Regions from separate parts of the Shewanella indica genome, predicted to be linked through region 1. Evidence: predicted binding sites of a transcription regulator. Region 1 holds the regulator's gene; the other holds the start of a gene.
The links. Region 1 encodes sigma-54, which starts transcription at its own class of promoters, with help from an activator protein. Its sites were predicted from a motif close to GTTGGCACGNNNNTNGNNT; they were not measured.
Positions count from the first base shown of each region.

Region 2: the regulator sigma-54 is predicted to act here: its motif matches at 2,766-2,784, upstream of SIL79_RS15155 (YccF domain-containing protein).

Region 1 is NZ_JAWXXR010000001.1:925,745-933,002, forward strand. It holds gene SIL79_RS04250 (calcium/sodium antiporter) at 1-217, shown strand, start outside; gene SIL79_RS04255 (KpsF/GutQ family sugar-phosphate isomerase) at 248-1,225, shown strand; gene kdsC (3-deoxy-manno-octulosonate-8-phosphatase KdsC) at 1,225-1,776, shown strand; gene lptC (LPS export ABC transporter periplasmic protein LptC) at 1,773-2,333, shown strand; gene lptA (lipopolysaccharide transport periplasmic protein LptA) at 2,320-2,853, shown strand; gene lptB (LPS export ABC transporter ATP-binding protein) at 2,850-3,578, shown strand; gene SIL79_RS04280 (RNA polymerase factor sigma-54) at 3,674-5,137, shown strand; gene hpf (ribosome hibernation promoting factor) at 5,169-5,456, shown strand; gene ptsN (PTS IIA-like nitrogen regulatory protein PtsN) at 5,459-5,902, shown strand; gene rapZ (RNase adapter RapZ) at 5,899-6,753, shown strand; gene SIL79_RS04300 (HPr family phosphocarrier protein) at 6,740-7,015, shown strand; gene mgtE (magnesium transporter) at 7,174-7,258, shown strand, end outside.
Region 2 is NZ_JAWXXR010000001.1:3,393,914-3,401,171, reverse strand. It holds gene SIL79_RS15175 (mechanosensitive ion channel family protein) at 1-314, opposite strand, end outside; gene SIL79_RS15170 (hypothetical protein) at 827-1,000, shown strand; gene SIL79_RS15165 (hypothetical protein) at 1,314-1,550, shown strand; gene SIL79_RS15160 (pyridoxal-phosphate dependent enzyme) at 1,566-2,504, opposite strand; gene SIL79_RS15155 (YccF domain-containing protein) at 2,853-3,260, shown strand; gene SIL79_RS15150 (alpha/beta fold hydrolase) at 3,325-4,101, opposite strand; gene SIL79_RS15145 (M14 family zinc carboxypeptidase) at 4,094-5,122, opposite strand; gene SIL79_RS15140 (substrate-binding periplasmic protein) at 5,175-5,942, opposite strand; gene SIL79_RS15135 (cytochrome-c peroxidase) at 6,286-7,258, shown strand, end outside.

The sequences.
Region 1 (7,258 bases):
TATTCTGGCGGTATTGGCAATACCCGGTCTTATCGCCCCGGGCGTAATCGACGCCGCAGCGGCCGGACGCGACTTTTATATGGCTTTGGGCACCAGTTGTGCCCTGGCACTCCTGGTGCTGAGCACAGGTAAACAACGTGAACTCAAGCGCTGGCACGGTGCCTTACTACTGATAAGCTTCATTGGCTATCAATACAGCCTGTTTCAATCCCACTAGCGATGAAGGGCAAAAAGACGAGAGACAACTATGGCAGAAGCTAAGCAACTGCGCCAATGGGGCCGCAGAGTAATAGATATCGAGAAACAAGCACTGGATAACCTGTACCAGTTTGTTGATTCCCCCGAGTTCGCCCAAGCCTGCGAACTGATCCTCAACTGCAGCGGCAAGGTGATAGTGATGGGGATGGGGAAATCGGGCCATATAGGCAACAAGATTTCTGCCACCCTCGCCAGCACGGGCACCCCGGCATTCTTCGTTCACCCGGGCGAAGCCAGCCACGGCGACCTTGGAGTGTTGAGTGAAAACGATATCGTATTGGCTATCTCCAACTCGGGCGAGTCCAGCGAAATTCTAACCCTGATCCCCGTCATCAAGCGCCAGGGGATCCCTATGATCTCCATGACAGGCAAGCCAGAATCCACCATGGCTAAGCTGGCGCAGCTGCATCTATGCATCAAGGTGCCGGAAGAAGCCTGCCCGCTGGGCTTGGCCCCCACCTCCAGCACCACGGCCACCCTGGTGATGGGAGACGCCCTGGCGGTCGCCCTGTTGCAGGCCAAAGGCTTTACCAAAGACGACTTTGCCCTGTCGCATCCCGGCGGCGCTTTAGGGCGCAAACTGCTGCTCAAGGTCAGCGATGTAATGCATAAAGACGAAGAACTGCCGTTGGTCACAGAAGATATCTGTATCACAGACGCCCTGTATGAAATCTCCAAGAAGGGTCTGGGTATGACCTCAGTGGTCAATCAGCAGAAGCAGCTTGTGGGTATTTTCACCGATGGTGATTTGAGACGTGTCATCGACGCCGGAGTCAACCTGCGTACCACCAAAATAAGCGACGTCATGACCCGGGATTGCATCACCAGTGGTGACAATATCCTCGCGGCGCAGGCGCTCAAGGTGATGGACGAAAACGACATTAACGGCCTTATCGTCATCAATGGCGCCAATGAGCCGATTGGAGCACTCAATATGCTGGATATGGTCAAGGCGGGGGTTATCTGATGAGTCATCAAGGTTTTTACGGACCCATAAGCGAAGACAACTGGCAAAGAGCCGCCAAAATCAAGCTGCTTATTTGTGATGTCGACGGTGTCTTCTCCGATGGCCGTATCTATATGAGCAACAGCGGCGAAGAGCTGAAGGCCTTTCACACCCGCGATGGCTATGGAGTGCGCTCGCTGCTGTCCTGCGGCATTCAGGTGGCGGTGATCACCGGCCGCAAGTCCCAGATAGTCGAAAACCGCATGACGGCCCTGGGGGTAGACAAGATTTATCAAGGCATAGACAACAAGCTTGAGCCCTATGAGGCGCTGCTTAAACATTATGACCTCAAGCCCGAACAAGTGGCCTATATAGGTGACGACATTGTCGACCTGCCGGTGATGAAGCAAGTTGGACTGGCGGTTTGCGTGGCCGATGGCCATCCTTGGGTAAGGCAGCACTGCCACATGATCACCCAGATTACCGGCGGCCATGGTGCGCTGCGGGAGCTGGCGGATCTTATCCTGCTCAGTCAGGACAAATTTGAAAATGCCCACGGAATGAGTATATGAATAGGGTCACTCTGGCCATTATTTTGTTTTTCTCCACTGCACTTATCCTTTACTGGCAGGTGCAGAACAAGCGCAACGCCCAACAGAGCGAGGCGCCGGTGGATGTTGTGCGGCCGGACTTTGTCGCCGATGACCTGCGCTCAGTCAACTTTGACGAGCAGGGCAATGTCGCCAGCAGGGTCGCGGCGGCGCACATGGAACACTATGAAGCCAATGAGAAGACCTTCTTCAACCAACCGGTTTATCTGGTCTATCCGGACAAGGGCGAAGCGCAGTGGCGCCTGTCTGCCAACGAGGGCAGGCTCAATCGCAAGAGTAACCGAGTGGTACTTGAAAATAATGTTATCATCGACGCCATTAGCCCCAATGAACCGATCCAGAGCCTGAAAACCAGTTATGTGGAGCTGGATCTGGACACCATGATCATGACCTCAGATCGCGAGATCCTGATCGAAGGCAGAGACTTTAATATCAAGGGATCCGGCCTGTATGCCGATCTCAACGCTCAGCAAGTAAAGCTGACCAGTCAGGTGAAAGGAACCTATGAAACCAAGTAAGCTTTTTATCGGTGCCCTCTTGTGCATCACAAGCCTGTCGGCAGTGGCCATTGAAGAAGATCTGCTGCAAAAAGTCGAGATCAGCGCCGCCAATCAGTTTGCCGATATCAAAAACAAGCGCGTGGTATACGGCGGGCCTGTCACAGTCACCCAGGGCAGTTTGAAGCTGCTGGCCGATGAACTCACGGCTTACACTGAGGACAAGAGTGGCGAGCGGATCCTGGTGGCCAAGGGCTCACCTGCCACCTATACCCAGAAGCTGGAAGATGGCCGTCAGGCCAGTGCCAAGGCCAAAGAGATCCACTACAACATAGACAGCCGCATCATGACCTTGATAGGCCAAGCCAAAGTGGAACAGGACGGCAGCGAAGTAACCGCCGAGAAGATAGTCTACGACATCAACAAGCAGCAGCTGGAAGCGGAAAGCAGCGGCAAAGGCCAAGATAGGGTAACCACTGTTATCCAGCCGGAAAACTATCAGGATCTCAATAAGAAAGAACAGCAGCAGGAGCCGCAATGACCAGCACCCTGACGGCACAAAACCTGGCAAAGAGTTACAAGAAGCGCAACGTAGTCAAAGATGTCAGCCTATCGGTCAATACCGGCCAGATCGTGGGGCTGCTGGGCCCCAACGGGGCGGGCAAGACGACTACCTTCTATATGGTGGTTGGCCTGGTGCAGAGTGACAAGGGCCGTATTTTCATTGACGACGACGAGCTGACCTTGGATCCCATGCACCTGCGTGCCCGTAAAGGCATAGGCTATCTGCCACAGGAAGCCAGTATTTTCCGCAAGCTGTCGGTACATGACAACATCATGGCCGTACTGCAAACCCGCAAAGAGCTCAACAGCGACGAGCGCGAGGAACAACTCGAACAGTTGCTGGAAGAATTCCACATTACCCACATACGTGACAGCCTGGGGATGTCCCTCTCCGGCGGTGAACGCCGCCGGGTGGAAATCGCCCGGGCATTGGCCGCCAATCCACAGTTCATTCTGCTGGATGAGCCGTTCGCCGGTGTGGATCCCATCTCAGTTATCGATATCAAGAAAATCATCGAACAGCTTAAGTCCCGCGGTTTGGGGGTGCTGATCACAGACCACAATGTTCGCGAAACGCTCGACGTTTGTGAGCGAGCCTACATTGTCAGCCATGGGCAGTTGATTGCCGAGGGCACACCCGCTGAAATCTTGGACAACCAGCAAGTGCGTGCTGTGTACTTAGGCGAACAATTCAGGCTATAGTTAGGATCATGTCATCCGGCGGCAATTCCGGGTATTATAGTTTGTTATTATTGAATTTTTTCCTTGAAAAATAACGAGTAGGGATTAGCGGTATAATGAAAGCGTCACTCCAGCTCAAATTGGGTCAACAGTTGACCATGACACCTCAGTTGCAGCAGGCAATTCGCCTGCTGCAACTGTCGTCCCTTGAGCTGCAGCAGGAAATCCAGGAAGCCTTGGAAGCCAACCCTCTGTTGGAGATGGCCGAGGACAACCAGGATGACGCTATCGACGACAACCACAAGGAAAACGACGCCGGCGAATTGAGCGTCAAGCAGGAAGATGGTTCCACGGTAGAAACCTCAGAGGCATTGAACAATGAGTCTATGCCGGATGAATTGCCTATGGATACCACCTGGGATGAAGTCTTTACCGCCGCCAGCGCCTCAGGGCCGGCTATGGGCCGTGAAGATGACATGCCCTTCCAGGGTGAAACCAGCGAAGGTCTCTATGAACACCTGGAATGGCAAAAGAACCTGACCCCGTTTTCCGATACCGACGACGCCATTGCCACCGCCATCATAGATGCCATTGACGAGCAGGGCTATCTAACCCAGAGCACTGAGGAGATCCTCGAAGCCATGGGCAACCCTGAGATTGAGCTCGATGAAGTCGAGGCGGTACTCAAGCGGATCCAGCACTTCGATCCCATCGGCATCGCCTCCAGAGATCTGCGCGAATGCCTGCTGATCCAATTGCAACAGTTCAACGCCGACACCCCGCATCTGGCCGACGCCCGCTTGTTGATTGACGAACATCTGGATCTCATCGCTACCCGCGACTTTCGCACCCTAATGCGTAAGACCAAGCTCAAGGAAGATCAACTGCGTGACGCCATCAACCTTATTCAGAGCCTCAATCCCCGCCCCGGTTTGCTGGTGCAGCCGATGGACGAGGAATATGTGATCCCGGATGTCAGCGTCTGGAAGAAGAGCGGCCGCTGGGTAGTGGAGCTCAATCCGGACTGTATGCCCAAACTCGGGATCAACCAACAGTATGCTGCCATGGCCCGTAGCGCCCGCAGCCAATCAGACAGCCAGTTTATTCGTGGTCATCTTCAGGAAGCCAAATGGTTTATCAAGAGCCTGGAGAGCCGCAACGACACCCTGCTCAAGGTGGCCAACTGCATAGTGCAGTTCCAGCAGGGATTTTTTGAATATGGTGAAGAGGCCATGAAACCCATGGTACTCAACGATATTGCCGAGGCGGTCGAGATGCATGAATCGACCATCTCCAGGGTCACCACTCAAAAGTATATGCATACCCCGAGGGGAATATTTGAATTGAAGTACTTCTTCTCCAGCCATGTCGGTACCGAAGATGGCGGAGAATGCTCTTCCACGGCGATCAGGGCTTTTATCAAGAAGCTCGTGGCAGCGGAAAACCAGAAGAAACCTTTGAGCGACAGCAAGATGGCACAACTTCTGGCAGAACAGGGAATCAACGTTGCAAGACGCACCATAGCCAAGTATCGCGAGGCTATGATGATACCACCGTCGAACCAGCGTAAGAGTTTATAAATCCACAGTTGGAAATTGGAGGAATCTTTCTATGCAAATCAACCTGACAGGACATCATATCGAGATCACCGACTCACTGCGTGACTATGTGGAAAGTAAGTTTTCGAAACTTGAACGCCATTTCGAACAGATCAATAATGTGCACGTTGTGCTCAATGTACAAAAACTGCAACAGATTGCCGAAGCCAAGATCAACCTCACAGGCGGCGAAGTCTATGCAACTTCTGAACATGCCGACATGTATGCCGCCATCGACGTTCTGATTGATAAATTGGATCGTCAGGTCATTAAACATAAAGAAAAGCTGACAAAACACTAACGATGGAACTGAGTACCATCCTGCGGCCGGAGTGCACTACCTGTGCCACTCCGGGCAGTAAGAAAAAGGTACTGGAGCTAATTAGCGATCTCGCCAGCGCCCAGTACCCCACCCTTTCCTCTCAAGCGATTTTTGAAAGCCTTTTGGCCCGCGAAAAGATGGGGAGCACAGGTATAGGTAATGGTATTGCGATTCCGCATGGCCGGCTGCCTGATATCACAGAGCCGATTGCCGTGCTGGTCAAATGCGAAGAGCCTATCGCCTTCGATGCCATAGACAACCAACCGGTGGACATACTGTTCGCCCTTCTGGTTCCCGCAGATCAATGCCAACAACATCTGAGTACCCTGTCTGCCATGGCTGAAAAGCTCAGCGACAAAGCAATACTCAAGCAGTTGCGTAAATCCCGCGATGAAACAGAACTCTATCAGGTGATCACAGGATGAAACTCGCTATAGTCTCAGGCCGCTCCGGTTCCGGAAAATCCGTTGCCCTCAGGGTACTCGAAGACCTGGGTTACTACTGTGTGGATAATCTGCCCCTGCCCATGATAGGCAGCCTGCTGGAAAACCTCCGAGGCAGCAATGATCTGGTCGCCATCAGCATAGATGTGCGCAACATGCCGGATCAGGAAAAAGTGCTGGAAAAACAGTTGGCGGCACTGCCGGAAAACACCCAACTGACCAGCTTCTTCCTCAACGCTTCCGATAAAGTACTCCTTAAACGCTACAGCGAAACCCGCAGATTACACCCCCTATCCAAGAGCACTGTCTCGCTGCAAGATGCCATCAAGCACGAAGGTAAGTTGCTGGAGCCTATGTCGAAACTGGTGGATCACTACATAGATACCTCGGCACTGAATATCTATGAACTCAGTGACAAAGTACGGGAAATTCTGCTGGGTAGCGTCGACAAAGAGTTGGTGATCAACTTCGAATCGTTCGGCTTCAAGCACGGCATGCCCCAGGAAGCCGACTTCATGTTTGATGTGCGCTTTCTGCCCAACCCTCACTGGGAACCGGCGCTCAGGCCGCTGACTGGGCTGGATGAGCCGGTACAGGAATTCCTTATCCGTCAGCCACTGGTGAACAAATTTATCTGGCAGATAGAGAATCTGCTGGAAACCTGGCTACCGCACCTTGAACGCAACAACCGCAGCTATCTCACCATAGCCATAGGTTGCACCGGCGGCCAGCATAGATCTGTCTATGTCGCCGACCAGCTGGCCAAGCGTTTTGGCAACAGCAAACACAAGGTACAGGCCCGCCACAGAGAGCTGGGCAATGGCAAAGGTTGAACGGGAAGTCACCATAGTCAACAAGCTGGGCCTGCATGCCCGCGCCGCCACTAAGCTGGCGGTGCTGGCCAGCGAGTTCGAAGCCGATATCACTCTGATCCAGGGCGAGAAAAAGGCCTCGGCCGCCAGCGTGCTTGGGCTCTTGATGCTGGAAACCGGTCAAGGCAAAACCATACGCCTTATTGCCGAAGGCCCGGATGCCGAACCCGCAATGGATGCCATCTGCGCTCTGATAAACGCCCGTTTCGACGAAGCCAGCTGAAGTCTTAGGGAAAGACACAACACAGCAGGCAGTACGGTAAGCCGACGCAGAGCACGCGTGGGACTTGCTCGCCCCTTCCTTAGCACTGCACTCTTTGTTTCTATAACTCCCCTGTCTTGAGGTAACATATCCTCGCTTTGCATCACAGGGGGAACTGCATGCCAATAGAAGCGCTCGACCAAGAGCTGACAGAACAACGTCTTACTCAACTAAACCAAGCTCTTGGCAGTGGTATGTTCGTGC
Region 2 (7,258 bases), 2.5 Mb from region 1:
TTGAGCCAGAGATTACGCTCGATAATCGCCAGCAACTGCTTGGCATAGAGTGGCCCCTGCTCCGCAGTCATACCGGCGGGAAGAAAACGCAGATCCAGATACTCGGCCGCGGTTTGATAATCCCCTTCTCGGGCATAATGCATAAAGCCCTGCAGGGCACCTCTGGGGGTATCCCGGAGCAAGGGATCGCGGTACTCATAAGCCCCAGCAGCACTTTGCTCGCTTGACGTTTCCGGCTCAGGTTCGACCGCCGGGCACAACCCTGGCCAGAGCAAAAGAATAAATAATCCTATGCCAATCAACACTCTATTCATTAACGCACTCCTTGCCACTATAAGGTAAGGTACCAATCCATCCGGTGTAATCACTTCAAGTTGTGTTCAAGCCAAAGTGCGTCAGGGAACCATTGGCACCATCAGAAAAAAGAGTAGCAGAAACATGTAGTTCCGGATATGTCGGCCCAATATTTATACTGCTTGACTTGTAGTAAATTATCTATACAATAAGCTGAATTATTAAGGTATCCTCAGCTCGTCCCATCTCGCTCCAGGCCTCTTAAGTAAGTCCGTTCAGTTAATAATTCTTGAGTTTAATTGAAATGTCACACAGCTGTGGTGAACTCTGTGCTGCGGCGATGGTCTGATGTTCTACTGACACCCGAAGTGCCTTTATGCACTTCAGTCTATCGGGGGGCTTGATAAAGGGTGACAAACTGGGTACATTCAATAGTCAAGCAACGCATCTTTCGCAATAAATGCTAAGGATTTTCTATAGTTAAGATTATATACGCCAATACCGGCGCTAACAGAAATAAGGAGTGTGGCCTATGTCATACAAAGTAAACGGACATGAAATCGCAGTAAGTTTTCCTGTAGATTCAATTTCCATCAACAAAAACTCAATCGCCTTTACCGACAGCAAAGGCAAGAAGAAGCAAACCTTCTCAAAGCGTACAGAAACCCTCAAGTTTATGAAGTGGTTGCTGAGCGCCAATAAGTAAGACTGTCGAAATACCCACTCGATACCCCTATCCTCTCACTGTATCGAGCGCTCAGGCAGATTGGACTGTTATCCAGCAGCAATCGGGTAAACATCACATTTGGTCAAGGCCTTTTCCCGTGATCCCGGGAAGCAGCCTGACCAAATGGCGATAAACAGCAAATCAAGCGCCAGATCATTATCCAAGCCTTCCACTTGAATTAAGCTGATGCTTAACAAATTCATCTGTCGGTGTTGTCTTGAATCAATCCATCACAGCCGCTAAAAGCAGCGCGACTAAACCCGGATCCATTAAACCGAATACCACGGAAGCGATGCGTTCATTGCTGGGCGAGATCCGGCGTTGTATTCCACTAAATTTGCCGGAAGCCAGCCTATGCGGTGGGAAATGCCTGGGTTGCTCCAAGAAAATGTTGGAGATGTTGGACACTGAGGTATGCTTTTGGGAGTCCCGTCTCGATGACGAGGTGCCTGGGCTTGCCGATCTCAAATCCTTGCAACGTTTGGCAGAGCGTACTCATAAGATCCTCAAGCGCAACCAGCTGATCTGAAGTCAAGGTTCCCACTCAACCGAATTTACGCCTGTATCTGGGAAGCATGGACTCATTACCAAGGAGCCCCCCCTGATGCAGATACAGTACCTGGCAGTCGCCCTCACGTTGCAAGAAGTCGAGCAACACTTGCCAGCCGAGCGGATCGTACAAAAGCTCAAAGCGGATACCGCTTTGCTCCAGCTCTTGCCAAAGTTGGTAAAACTCGGGGTAACACTTGCCAAAATGATACTTACGCTCGGGTGTAACAATAGTTGGATGCAATGCCTCATCGGGCGATAACTCAAGCAACTGGGTCTTGAGGTAACTGTCTCCGCCGACCACGGCGCAGGTCAGCACTTCAATATCAGCCTGTTGCTCACAAAAATACTTCTGTAGAAACAGTGCCGTTGTACCAGTTCCCGATGGCAGAAACAGCTTGAGGTTATGGGCAGCCTGTTGCTGCTGCCACTGTAAAATCTCGGCGCCCAACTGAGCTACGCCGTATTCGGCATAACTACAGCGGCCCCCTTCGGGAACGAACAGGCTGTGCTCGCACTCAGGTACAATATGCTGCCTGACAAAGTTCTCCAGGGTCATGCCGGTCATCAACTCGGCCTTGGGCGTATTCTTTACGGCAATCACCCGTGCGCCCAATTCCAACGCGGCGCGATAGTTACCCAGGGGGCGCTGCTGCAACCAGTCCGGCAGGTGATCCACATAAAAGTCCAGCTGCCAACCTTTGAGTTTGGCCAGCGCCGCCATAGAGTAGAGTGAGTTGGCCTGGGCCGAGCCATAACCTATCAGGCGCTTGATACCGGGAAAGTCATGGTCGAGGAAATAACGGAACTTGCGCGCCTTATTACCACTGAAACTGGGATGAAGTAGATCATCGCGCTTGATAAACAGCTGATGTCCCCGAAACTCAAAGGCTTGAACCGGGGTTTTATCCAGTTTGAAATCGGCTAAAGGCATGGCAGTGGCGATATATTTCAAGGCTAAGGTGTGCAAGGGATAGCTATTGTATGTGTTTGCCGCCAAGGAGGACAGGGTTCAGGCCACAAATCCTCACAGGCACCAGTAGGCTTTATGCCAACCAAGTGATGGCTTGGTAGCTAATTCATTGCGGCTTCACTCTGTGATGATTATCGCCACTTATTGGTATAAATCACCAATCCCCGCCATCCGCCCAGGCTTAGAAATAGCAACAACCCATATTATTCAACAGGTTATAATTATGGCACGCTTCTGGCTATTAATCGAAATATCCCCAAGCTTTACAGTAAAACTGTGCGGCTGATCTGCCATTTAAAGGAGCACTCAATGGCTATTTTGCGTCTTATTTTTAATATTGCCTGGTTTATTCTTGGCGGCTTTGTCATGGGACTGGCCTGGTGGTTTGTCGGCTTGCTCTGTTTTATCAGTATCATAGGTATCCCATTCGGCCGCGCCTGTTTTGTCATAGGTGAACTGGCATTCTGGCCCTTCGGTCAGGAGCATATCAACCGCGACAGGCTCTCTGGCCGCGAAGACTTGGGCACCGGCGCCCTGGGTATGGTCGGCAACATCATCTGGTTCCTGCTGTTCGGAATTTGGTTGGCGATAGGCCACCTGACCCACGCCCTGGCCTGCTTTGTCACCATCATAGGCATACCTTTTGGCATTCAGCATCTGAAGCTGGCCTTGCTTTCTTTAACGCCCATAGGCAAGACAGTGGTCGCCTCCCACTAATCACAAAGCCCAGGTCGGATATCTGACTCGATTTTGACCTGGGCTCAAACTTCCCCAAGCAAGTCTAAGGCGTTTGTCGACTCAAACGCTGCACCAACTCCAGCAATAACTCAGGCCTATCCAACGCCACATCATGACCGCAGCGGCAAAAAGGAATCGGCTTTTGCCGATATTTGGCCCCCAGGCGAACGCTGCACTTGGGCGAAACCAGGCGATCATCACAGCCATAAACAATGACTGCCGGCATCCGCAAGTTAGCCGGTGAGCGAAAGCGGGCCGAGGCAACAATTTGTCGCAGGCCATTGGCGAGTGTAGTTTTGGCCTCAAGCGCCAGTTGGCTCCAGTGACGGCACAGAGACTTGTCTTTGGCATGGGCAAGACTGGTAAGCGCAAGAATCGTCGCCTCGCGCCATTGAATGCCCTCACCTTTGACTCTGAAGCACAAGGCTTGTAGTAGGGCTTGCAGCCGAAATCTCTGATACCAAGGCGAAAGATCGGCGGCGCTGCTGTTGAGCAATAAAAGCCCCTCAATCTGAAACTCCTTTTGGCGGCCATCTTCAGCGTCATTTTTCCCGGCAAGTGCCATAGCCACCATGGCGCCCATGGAAATAGCCAATATTCGGCATTTAGCCACCTTGCGCCGCAGTAGTTCATCTGCAACAAAGTCGGCATAATCCTGAATATCCCAGGGGCTGATATCCGCCACCCTATCGCCATTTCCAGGTAGATCGATGAGCTCCACCCGAAACCCCAACGCCAGCAGATTATCGGCAAAGGCTTGCCAATGACGTTTATCGCGCATCAGGCCACGGATCAGCACCCAGGTTTGCTGCTCAGTCATGACTTGGTTTCTCCGCCGCTTGTGGATACCAAAAGTTTCGTGCCTGATAGTCCAGGTGATGTCGATGAAGTTCAGGCAGTTGTTCCAGTACCTGAGCATACCCCACATCGAGCAAGAACTGCATCAGGGTAAAGTGACGCCGTAAAATACGCTGCAGCCTGTGCTGCTTTTGAGGGTTGAAATAACCGGAGAAGCGCAGCAATTGCCTGGGATTCTTTTTAACCCAGGCCCAGGAGCCCATTTCCAGCGTTAAAGGAAGGAAAGGCACTTGGGGGTTACAACTGACCAAATAATCCCAAATATCGCCGTGGGTGCGATAGAAGCGGCTTTGAGGCGCAATATGATAATGACAATGATGGGGGTAGCTCATTTCGAACAACTGCTTTAGATGATACACCTCCCCCAAGCGGGCAAAAGGCGTGTCCTTACAGGCAAAGGGAAACCAGATATGATCCACCAGGCCAAAACCTGAGTGAGCATCGAGCACAATCAAGCTGCTGCCGCGGGCCATAAGATCATTACTGTAGTCAATAATCGCCCGGGTCTCGGCTTCCAGCTGATTGCTGCGGCCCCGATACCAGGGAAGATGGCGGGAAAGCCGTTGACCGCCGACCATAAAAGTCACTGAGCCGCGGGCATCTATGGGAGCATTGCGCATCAAATCGACCCCATTGCCATTGGCGCGAGTTCCCCGGATAAGGCCGATGGGATTCAACACAGGTACAAACGCCAGCCGTATCTGAGTTAACATCAACTGCAGATGTTTATCCCAACTGCAGCGGGTCAACAGGCTGCCAAGAAGCGCCAGTATCACCTGGCTGCCGATGCGCTCTATCCCGTGAACGCCGCCGACGAACAGCACTGTGGGCACCCTGGCGTTTGGGTTCCCCAGCTCCAGCGCCCGCACATCGTGCGTCTTCCCGGCAAAGCCGACTTGGGCCAAAGACCTGGCATTCAAGTGTTGCTGGTATTTATGCTCCAGCTCGGCAAGCAGTTCAAGCTCATAGGCACTTTCTGTCACAGACACGTCCATCTGGGGTAAAGTGCTCAATTTAGCCGCTTTGGATGACAACTCAATGATACTTTAAGTGTTGCTCCAATATGCTCTTGGCATCGATACGGGCCAGCCCCTGGTCGAAAATATCCCGCCAGCGTTGTCCCTCTGCAGAATTTCGAAAAGCCACCAGCAAGCCCTTGCTGGCCAGCAGTTGCCGATTCAGTTTAAGTTTGCCCTCCAACTCCTCCATCCCCTTTTGCCGCAGCAGGTAACGATAGACATTGGCATCGATCACCACGGCATCAATTCTGGCGGCCGCCAATTTGCGAAGGTTTTGTTCATCGGAATTGGCCAGCTCGAAGGGTTGCCGGCCTGAGTCCATGGCCCGATCCAGACTTTCGGTATTAACATAATCCTTGACCACCCCGAGATTGTAACGCTGCAAGTCCTGCAACTGTTGCCAGCTCACTGGCCGCTGGGATTGCTCCACCAAGGCCAATTGACTAAAGCCTAATGGCTTGGAAAAGATAAACTTATCGCTTTGGTGATAATACTCTGGAAAGTAACCAAGATAGGGAGATCCGGGCATGCCTGCCAACTTCACTGCCCGGCTCCAGGGGTAAAAATTAATTTTGAGTTCATGGCCCATGGCGGCCAGTGCCGCCTTGACAACGGCAACACAGGCTCCCTGTTGTTGCAACATCTGACCTGTGTAGGGGGGCCAATTAAGCGAGCTCAATTGCAGGGTATCGGCGCGCACAGAAGAGCTGCCACTATAAAGTAGCAACAACAAGAGGACGTGCAGCGCAGAACGGCCGAAAAAGGTAATAGCTGTTTTTGCCATAATGCCACTCCATTTGCCAAGGCCAACCCCATAAGCATTCCGGAAGTTAACAGAGTATAGCTTGTCGACGCCTGGCAGCTACCAGTCTCAATCAGCGCCGGACACAAAAAAACACAGCTTACCGCACACTTTAAATCAAAGTGTGACGAGAGATGAAAATGTGAAAAAGTTCGATTTGGGTAAGATAGCTAAAATTGGAGGCTAAAACCGCGGTAATCATCACAAAAAACCTATCTAAATCAACGATAGAGCCAATCGATATTAACAGCTGTCAAAGCTCTCCTTCTATCACTATGATGGGCAAATAACCACACACAAAGTAAGCCTATTAGAGGTGATAGCAATGAGATATCAAGCACTGGTCATGGCTGTAACGGCAGCCCTCGGGATGACTGCGGCTCAGGCGGCTGAGCCTATCGAAATTATCAAGCCGGTGAAAATCACCGAGCCGGAAAAAGTCGAACTCGGAAAAATGCTTTACTTCGAACCCAGATTATCAAAGTCCGGGTTTATCTCCTGTAATTCATGTCACAATCTTTCAATGGGAGGGGTAGATGCCCTGCCAACCTCTATCGGTCATGCCTGGCAAGAAGGCCCTATCAACTCGCCTACCGTATTGAACGCCGATTATATGCTGGCACAGTTCTGGGATGGCCGCGCCAAAGATCTCAAGGAACAGGCCGCAGGTCCAATAGCCAACCCCAAGGAGATGGGATTTACTCATGAACTGGCGTCCGAAACCGTTGCCTCCATGCCGGCTTACCGCGCCCGCTTCAAGCAGGTTTACGGCTCTGAAGAGGTCAACATCGACAGGATCACAGATGCAATTGCCGCCTTTGAAAAGACACTGGTGACCCCCAATAGCCCCTTTGACAAGTATCTGGAAGGCGACAAAAATGCCATCAGCGCCGAAGCCCAAGCGGGTTATCAGCTGTTCAAGGACAAGGGCTGTGTCGCTTGCCATAATGGTCCGGCGGTCGGTGGCACCATGTATATGAAGATGGGACTTATCAAACCTTTCCACACGGATAACCCTGCCGAAGGCCGCAAGGCGGTAACGGGTAAGGAAGCCGACAAGATGGTGTTCAAGGTGCCGACACTGCGTAACATTGAACTCACCTACCCCTACTTCCATGACGGCAGTGTTTGGGAGCTGGAAGAGGCGGTCAACACCATGTCGGATATCCAGTTGGGTCAGAAGCTGACCGAGAAAGAAACCCAAGAGATGGTGGCTTTCCTCAAGTCGCTGACCGGCGAACAGCCCAAGGTAGAAATGCCCATTCTGCCGCCATCCAACAAAGACACCCCTAGACCGA